Regions from separate parts of the Vibrio sp. Vb0667 genome, predicted to be linked through region 1. Evidence: riboswitches for the same ligand, from Rfam matches in the RefSeq annotation. Region 1 holds a riboswitch; the other holds the start of a gene.
What was found. A riboswitch is a leader RNA that binds a small molecule or an ion and turns the genes downstream of it on or off. The one in region 1 is predicted to bind thiamine pyrophosphate.
Positions count from the first base shown of each region.

Region 2: it holds a riboswitch for thiamine pyrophosphate, as region 1 does, so the genes downstream of both, thiB (thiamine ABC transporter substrate binding subunit) here and thiD (bifunctional hydroxymethylpyrimidine kinase/phosphomethylpyrimidine kinase) in region 1, are expected to answer to the same signal.

Region 1 is NZ_JAWPOL010000040.1:3,467-7,756, reverse strand. It holds gene R8269_RS21480 (ABC transporter substrate-binding protein) at 1-195, opposite strand, end outside; partial or broken gene R8269_RS21475 (ABC transporter permease) at 243-968, opposite strand; gene R8269_RS21470 (ABC transporter ATP-binding protein) at 1,036-1,791, opposite strand; gene thiD (bifunctional hydroxymethylpyrimidine kinase/phosphomethylpyrimidine kinase) at 1,781-2,638, opposite strand; TPP riboswitch at 2,736-2,843, opposite strand; gene R8269_RS21460 (TldD/PmbA family protein) at 3,155-4,290, shown strand, end outside.
Region 2 is NZ_JAWPOL010000008.1:29,618-33,907, forward strand. It holds gene thiP (thiamine/thiamine pyrophosphate ABC transporter permease ThiP) at 1-1,243, opposite strand, end outside; gene thiB (thiamine ABC transporter substrate binding subunit) at 1,285-2,277, opposite strand; TPP riboswitch at 2,350-2,486, opposite strand; gene R8269_RS10540 (flavin prenyltransferase UbiX) at 2,524-3,162, opposite strand; gene mpl (UDP-N-acetylmuramate:L-alanyl-gamma-D-glutamyl-meso-diaminopimelate ligase) at 3,168-4,290, opposite strand, start outside.

The DNA of each region.
Region 1 (4,290 bases):
TGCAGGCTCTTGAATGTTGACCTTCAAACCTTGTTCTTTGAAGTAACCGCGCTCTTTGGCAATCACGATAGGACCATGGTTTGGATTGACGAACCAATCCAACATCAGTGTCATCTCTTTTTCAGCTGCAAGCACGTTGGTTGATACCACTGAAGCGAGTAGAGCAGCAGCGCTCACAAGTTTGTTTTTATTCACGGGGTTCTTCCTTTTCTTTCCCAATTTTCTTTGGTTATTTTCTGTAATTACTTGCTTTCCCAAGGGATGGCTTTTTTCAATAATTTATCGGTGATGAAGTAGAGTGAGATAGACAGCACGGCGAGGATAAACAGCGCCGCAAACATCTCGTCAATGATCATGCGAGCGTTAGCTTGGAGCATCAGATAACCCAAGCCTTCACTTGAACCTACCCACTCACCGACCACTGCTCCAATTGGCGCAATAACGACGGCAACACGAATACCTGAAGCTAACGTTGGTAGCGCGGCTGGCAATTGAATATGACGAAGTAGCTGCCATTTCGACGCGCCCATGGTCTTGGCAAGATCGAGGTAACCTGTTGGTGTATTGCGTAAGCCGTCATAGCAACATGTCGTGACGGGGAAAAAGATGATGATCGCTGCCATGACGACTTTCGATGCAATACCGTAACCCAGCCAAAGCATGAGCACTGGCGCGATGGCGAACACAGGGATCGCTTGGCTAGCAATCAGAATAGGCAGTAACCAACGCTTCAGCGGCTCAAACATCAGCATTTGCAATGCGAACAGCAAACCCATCGATAATCCAAGCGCCAAGCCAAGTAAGATCTCTTGCGCAGTAACCCAAGTATGTTTGAGCAGGATATCGTAACGAGTGACCAATCTATCCAGCACTTCAATTGGTGAAGGTAAGATGAAGCCTGGCATGTCGAATACCACCACAACCAACTGCCACAATCCCAAGATCACCGCAGTGCTGATTACCAAGCGCAGAGCTTGATGGGTCACGCGTTCTTTTTTACCAATACGTGCCGAAACGGAGTTGTACTGAGTCATATCACTCATAGTCTTTCTCCAATTGATCCAAAATCGCTTGTTGAAGCGCGGCGCACTCTCCATCGAGAACTCGTGGTGGCTTGGAATCCGGAACAACCAAGTGCTGAGCTTGCGCAGGCGTACCTTGCAGTACATAGAGTTGGTGAGCTAATCGCACCGCTTCTTGTGGGTCGTGGGTAATAAGAACAACGGTCTTATCTTTCAGTAATTCGGCAGACAAGGTCTGCAACTTATGGCGAGTAACCGCGTCCAACGCAGAGAAAGGCTCATCCATCAGAACCAGAGGCTTGTCTTGCATCAGAGTGCGAGCAAGGGCAACACGTTGTCTCATGCCGCCAGAGAGCTGAGTTGGCTTAGCATCCGCGTAATCGGCGAGTTTTACTTGGTTTAGTAAAGCCAGTGCACGTTGTCTATTTTGCTCTGGTGCTTGCTCTTGAGAAAATCGAGAACTGAGGCAGACGTTGTCTAACACATTCAACCACGGTAGCAATAAATCCTGCTGAGCCATGTAAGCGATACGGTCATGCAGTGCAGCGCCATCCGTTGTGATGAGTTCGCCATGCCAGTCAACTTGGTCATCCAGTAGGCCAGCTAAGTAACGCAATATTGTGGTTTTCCCGCAGCCACTTCGTCCGAGTAATACCGTCCATTTACCGACGGGAATGGTCATGTTCATTCCTGCTAAAGTCGGTGTTTGGCTATCTTTGTATCGCAGGCTAGCATCGGAAAGCTGAATGCCAATCGCGTTAGCGAACATAAGTATGACCCGCAAAAAAGTGGTTCACAGGGCCGTGACCTTTACCGACATCCAGTTCATCAGCGTGCGCGATAGCTTGGCTGATGTACTGCTTACCAAGGTGCACCGCTTTGTGCAGATTGTTGCCTTGGCCAAGATAAGACGCAATGGCGGAAGAAAGTGTACAGCCTGTGCCATGAGTGTTTTTGGTTGGAAATCGCTTGGCGCTAATTAACTCGGCACTGTCTTGCATGATAAGCAGATCGTTGCTGTTTTCATTTTCTTCAAGGTGACCTCCTTTGAGCAGAATAGCTTTGGCTCCAAGCGCACGAAGGTCGGTAATCATATCGTTCATTTCAGATTCTGATTGAGGCATTGGCTTACCCGTCAATGCTGCGCCTTCGGGTAGGTTAGGGGTAATGATGTCTGCGAGCGGAATCAATTCTTCTTTTAAAGTGCTGATTGCCGACTGTTCCAGTAATAGATCGCCGCTGGTGGCCACCATCACAGGGTCAATCACGAGGTGTTTTGGCTGGTATTGTTTAATTTTGTCTGCAACGACTTTGATGATGTTGGAATCTGCCAGCATGCCCACTTTGACTGCAACGATGTTGAGGTCGGTAAATACTGCATCAAGTTGGCTCTCTACATGGTCGAGAGGAATGGGGAAAATCGCAGAAACGCCTTGGGTATTTTGCGAAGTAATCGCCGTGATTACCGAGCAAGCAAAACTGCCGGTTGCGGACATCGCTTTGATGTCGGCTTGAATACCTGCACCGCCACCACTGTCTGAGCCCGCGATGGTCAATACGATAGGGGTAGGCAAGGCTGGCGTGTGATGTGAATGAGGTTGTGATTGCTGCGTCATGGTCGCTCCTACTACAAGACGTATAGGAACTGACTTTGACCGTTGCAGATAGATCGATTTTTCGATCGCTATCGCTTACCTAAGAGGGGCGACGAAAGGCAAAGTGTGCATAGTTCCCTACGTCAGTGCTAACTGAATCAGGTTCAACGGGTCTCGAATTTCGATCTCAGCCAACACTTGTCGTGTGGCCCCCCGACTATTTCGTTCGGATGATAGCAGGACCATTGCGGAAGGGATACGTTTTTTGAGCGTAATTATAATGAGTATTCAATTATGCGAGGTGAGTGATAAAGTAAGCACCTAAATGGTTTGCTGGGTGGAATTTACTAGTGCAACGCTCTGGTGAATGAGCAGAACCTGGAATATTTAATAAATAATCGTGGTCTCGTTAAGCAAGGATTAGCACAAAACAAGGTTAAAAAACTGTTAAAATTTAACGTGTTGCCAATTTAACTTTGTTGAACTTTTTCACAGTTAATTAGGAAGGCTAAGACGATCATCGAGCAAGGAGACTTCATGCTTAATTCTGTAACAGCGAAGTCAGTGATCGATCATGCACTCTTTTTGGGGGCTGATTTCGCTGAACTATTCGTTGAACATCACCAAACCAACACTGTCCAGATCGCATCTGGTGAAGTGGATAAGGTTAACTCGGGTATCGATTTTGGTATCGGTATTCGTCTTTTTTTCGGTCATAAGGTGCTTTACGGTTACACCAACAGCACAGATGAAGCCGAACTAAAGCGCGTAACCTCGCTGCTTGCTGCAAAAGACAAGCGTGAGCAAATCGCGTCAGCGGGTTCTTTGAATTTGAACCGCTACCCAATCCAACATGGTTGCCGCATGTCGCTAAGTAAGGATGCTAACCTAGATTCAAAAATCGCGTTTCTATTGAAAGTTGACCAAGCCGCACGTGCTGAGAGTGAGCATATCAGCCAGTTTATTGGCAGCGTTCTTCAGCGCGAGCAACAAGTGTCTATCTTCAACTCAGAAGGTCTACACGTTGACGATACTCGCCACTACATTCGTGTTGCTGGTAACACTGTCGCGCAAAAAGGTAATGAGCAGTCTTCTGGTATGGAAGGTCCTGGCGCTCTTGCTGGTTGGGAATTCAGTGAACAGCTTGATGCCAAAGAGCTAGGTCAAACTATCGCGCAGCAAGCGTTAGTAAAACTTGGCGCGGATGCTTGTCCATCGGGTGAAATGCCGGTGGTGATTGGTAACGGCTTTGGCGGCGTTATCTTCCATGAAGCATGTGGTCACTTGCTAGAAACCACTTCAGTTGCGAAGAAAGCATCAGTCTTCCACGACAAGATGGGCGAAATGGTTGCTCACACCGCAGTGAATGCAGTCGATGATGGCACCATGACCAACGAATGGGGCTCGATTCACATTGATGATGAAGGTATGAAGACTCAGCGCACTCAACTGATCAAAGACGGTAAGCTAACCAGCTTCATGGTCGATAAAATGGGTGGCATGAAGACAGGTTATGAGCCTACGGGTTCTGGTCGTCGTCAAAACTACAAGTTCGCACCAACCTCGCGCATGCGTAACACCTTTATCGAAGAGGGCGAGCATTCACTTAATGACATGCTGGCAGGCATCGAACGTGGTATCTATGCGAAGAAGATGGGCGGTGGCTCTGTTCA
Region 2 (4,290 bases), on a different contig from region 1:
TGATCACGTAAGGCAAAGCCATCAAACCGTTCACCAAAATCACGACAAAAAATGCCAAGCTAAAAACATCGGTAAATGCGCGCAGTAGTAAGAATAAACCGGTGCTAATCACCAGACCTGGAGTCACCAAAATAACGGTGCCGATTAACTCAATCTGATCGGCTCGCGTGTTTTTGTACTGCAACCGCCAACGGCGACTGGTCAATAGTATGGACACCCCTGCAGCGACCGCAAGCGCGCTAGCGACACAGGCGACTTTGAGGGAGTTCAATAGCGCAGACCAAAAACGCTCATCGGTTAATACTGTCCAAACTTGTTGGTTGATGCCACTCAGTAACACCATCAATAACGGCGGTATTACCAGTAAAAAGGCACCTATGATCCAAAAGCTATCCCAAGCTTTTGACCACCCATGATCCTTCGTTAAATATTGCTGTACCGATGTGCTTCCAGCACTGATAGAAACAGGCCTTGTTAACTTCTGCACTCCAATAGCAAGCAGTCCACATAACAGCATCTGCCACAGCGCCAATAACGCCCCAGCTTGTAAATCAAAATCAAACTTAATCGCTTGGTAAATGGCCAATTCAATGGTGGTGGATTTTGGCCCGCCCCCCAACGCCATTACAGTGGCAAAACTGGTAAAGCACAACATAAACACCAACCCACAAACGTGGGGAAGCTGCTGCCTTAAACGCGGCCATTCTACCCAACGAAACTTATCCCAATGGCTCATCCCAAGATGCGCGCAAAGCTTATGCTGCTCGGCAGGAATAGACTCCAAGGCTTGCAGAAGCAATCGTGCCGCGTAAGGTAAATTAAAGAACACATGGGCGAGTAAAATGCCGTTCAAACCGTAAATAGAGAATGGCAGTTTAGTGTCGAAACTTTGCAACCACTGCGCCAACAAACCACTGTTGCCATAAATCGCTAACAGCCCAAAAACACCAACCAAAACCGGCAAAACCAGTGTCGATGCAAACAGCTTAAGCAGTAATGATTTACCAATAAATTGGCGACGCGAAAGTGCGTGCGCTACTGGAATGGCAAAGCCAACACTGAGCAATGTGGAAAGAAACGCTTGGTAGAAACTGAACTTGGTGACATGTTGATAGTACGGGTCGCCCCATACCACAGACACATCAAGTGAAGGGGCTTGAACAATCAAAGCACCTAGGGCAGAAATAACAAAGGTCGCGATGATCATCGCGACCCCTAAACCTATTTTTGGAACAGAATTCAAAGGTAAAACCTATCTCATTCAGATGAGGGTGGAAACGTCAGCTAAAACGTCAATGCGCTTTGCCATTCGCGAATCCAAGACTTACGCATTTTTGCCACTTCATCAGCACTAAAGCTCAACGACTTGCTTGGAACACTCAAAGTTTCAAAACCTTTAGGTAACTCAACGTCAGTGACTGGGTACATCCAGTTACCCGTTGGCATCGCCGATTGGAACTCATCACTTAAAATGAAACTCATAAATTGATCAGCAAGTTCTGAATTTTTTGCCCCTTTCACTTTGGCGGCGACTTCAACTTGCATGTAGTGGCCTTCAGCAAAACTCGCCGTAGCAAACTTCGAATCGTTTTCCGCAATTAAGTGGTACGCAGGTGAAGTGGTGTAAGAAAGCACTAAATCGGACTCACCATTGAGGAACATAGAATACGCCTCAGACCAACCTTTCGTGACCGTTACGGTTTTGCTCGCTAGCTTCTGCCACGCTTGCGTCACATCGTCGCCATAAATAGATTTCATCCATAGCATTAAGCCTTGGCCCGGCGTTGAAGTCCGCGGATCTTGGTAAATCACTTTCAGATCGTCGCGCGTTTCCACCAGCTCTTTCATGCTTTTCGGCGGATTAGCCAGTTTCTCTTTGTTGTACACAAACGCGAAGTAGCCGTAATCGTACGGTACAAACGTCGTGTCACTCCAACCGTTTGGTAACACTGTGTTAGCCGTATCCACATTGTGCTCGGCAAGCAGACCGGTTTTCTTCGCTTCTGCCATCAGATTGTTATCCAAACCTAACACGATGTCGGCTTTGCTATTACCGCCTTCAAGACGAAGACGATTCAGGATCGACACACCATCGTCTAATGCCACGAAGTTAACGTCACAGCCACATTTTGCTTCAAAAGCTTGCTCGATTTTAGGACCCGGCCCCCAATCTGCGGCAAAAGAGTCGTAGGTATAGATGGTTAATGTGTTTTCAGCGGCAAACGCTGAAGTAGAGGTGATTGCAGCTAAGGCAATCAGATTTAGAGTGGTTTTCACTGCTCGCTCTCCATGAGTATTTCAGAGAAATAAGTTGAGCGGCACAGGGTTTGAGGCGGCTATTAAGGATTTCCAATATCCAGACTCAATTCCTACGCCAGCATTATCTGGTTCAGGTAATACGGGTCCCTAGTAAAGCACTTAGGTCTCAGCGCCCAAATGCATTGATTGACTCAATGCAAAATGGGTTTGCTCCCCGATGAGTTGGATGGATTGTAAAGGTATTTGAGTGGTTACACAATCAGCTCACGAGCGCTGGTCATAGCCCCAACGAGGCACCAAACCTTGCTCAATACCTAAGTGGTCGAGAATTCTCGCCACCATAAAATCCACTAAGTCTTCAATGCTCTTTGGCTGATGGTAGAAGCCCGGGGCCGCTGGCATGATGGTGACGCCCATTTGCGATAGCTTGTGCATGTTCTCCAGATGTAGCGTTGAAAATGGCGTTTCACGAACCACGAGCAACAGCTGCCCGCGCTCTTTCATTACCACATCAGCGGCCCGTTCGATCAAGTTGTCCGACATACCGTGTGCTATGGCTGCAACGCTTCCCGCAGAACATGGGCAAACCACCATTTGCTTTGGTGCAGCAGAACCAGACGCAACCGGCGAGAACCAATCATCTTTACCGCAAACGGTGATGTTATTTCGATTGCAGTTCAGGTGCTCTACCAATGCTTGCTGCGCCGCTTCTGGGCCACTTGGTAGCTTAAGATTATGCTCGGTTGCCATCACAACACGAGCCGCCGAAGAAATCAGAACGTAGACATGATAATCCGCCGCAACCAAGCATTCTAAAAGACGAAGGCCGTAGGGAGCACCAGAAGCACCCGTTAATGCCAACGTGATGGCTTTTTTATGAGAGGGTTGTGTTTTGTTTTGCATATCAATCAGGCTTTTTGTTTTAACTGCTCAAGAAGTTTTCCGTGAATACCACCAAAGCCACCGTTGCTCATGACTAGAATTTGGTCACCTGGTCGCGCACGTTCGACGATCTTGGCTACAAAGTTATCTATATCCGCATCGACAAACGCTGGCTGTGTGCATTGGTCGGCAATGTCTTGCACAGACCACTCGATATTATCTGGCTGGAACAAGAAGACTTCATCTGCACTGTGTAGTGACTCTGCAAGTGTGTTTTTGTGTACGCCACGCTTCATGGTGGCAGAACGCGGCTCTAACACTGCTAGGATGCGTTTTTCACCTACCTTGTTACGCAAACCACCGACAGTAAGTTCAATTGCCGTTGGGTGATGCGCAAAATCATCGTAAACCGTCACACCTTGTTCTTCACCTTTCAGCTCTAAACGGCGCTTGGTATTGATGAAACGCCCTAATACTTGGCAAGCAAGATCCGGAGTGACTCCAACATGTCGTGCAGCAGCGATTGCCATCAGCGCATTATCCACATTGTGGTCACCCACCAAATTCCATTCGACGGTACCAACCTTCTCGCCTTGCAACGCAACGTCAAATTTTGAGCCATCAAGCACTAATTTGTGCGCTTGCCAGTCACCATTCTCACCAGAGAACTGTTTTTCAGTCCAGCAGCCACGCTCTAATACATCCGCTAACGCCTGATCTTTTCTCGGCGCTAAGATCAATCCATTGCCCGGTACAGTTCGCACTAAATGATGGAATTGGCGCTTGATCGCTTCTAGATCATCGAAGATATCAGCATGATCAAACTCAAGATTGTTCATGATTAAAGTGCGAGGATGGTAATGCACAAACTTAGAACGCTTATCGAAAAAAGCACTGTCATATTCGTCCGCTTCAACGACAAAAAACATACTTTCACCCAAACGAGCAGACACTCCGAAGTTACCGAGTACCCCACCGACTAAGAAACCCGGTTGATAACCACAATCTTCAAGTATCCAAGCAAGCATGCTCGACGTGGTCGTTTTCCCATGTGTACCCGATACCGCCAATACCCAACGATCATGCAGCAAAAACTCGTTGAGCCACTGCGGGCCAGAGGTGTAACGCATGTTAGTGTTGAGCACATGC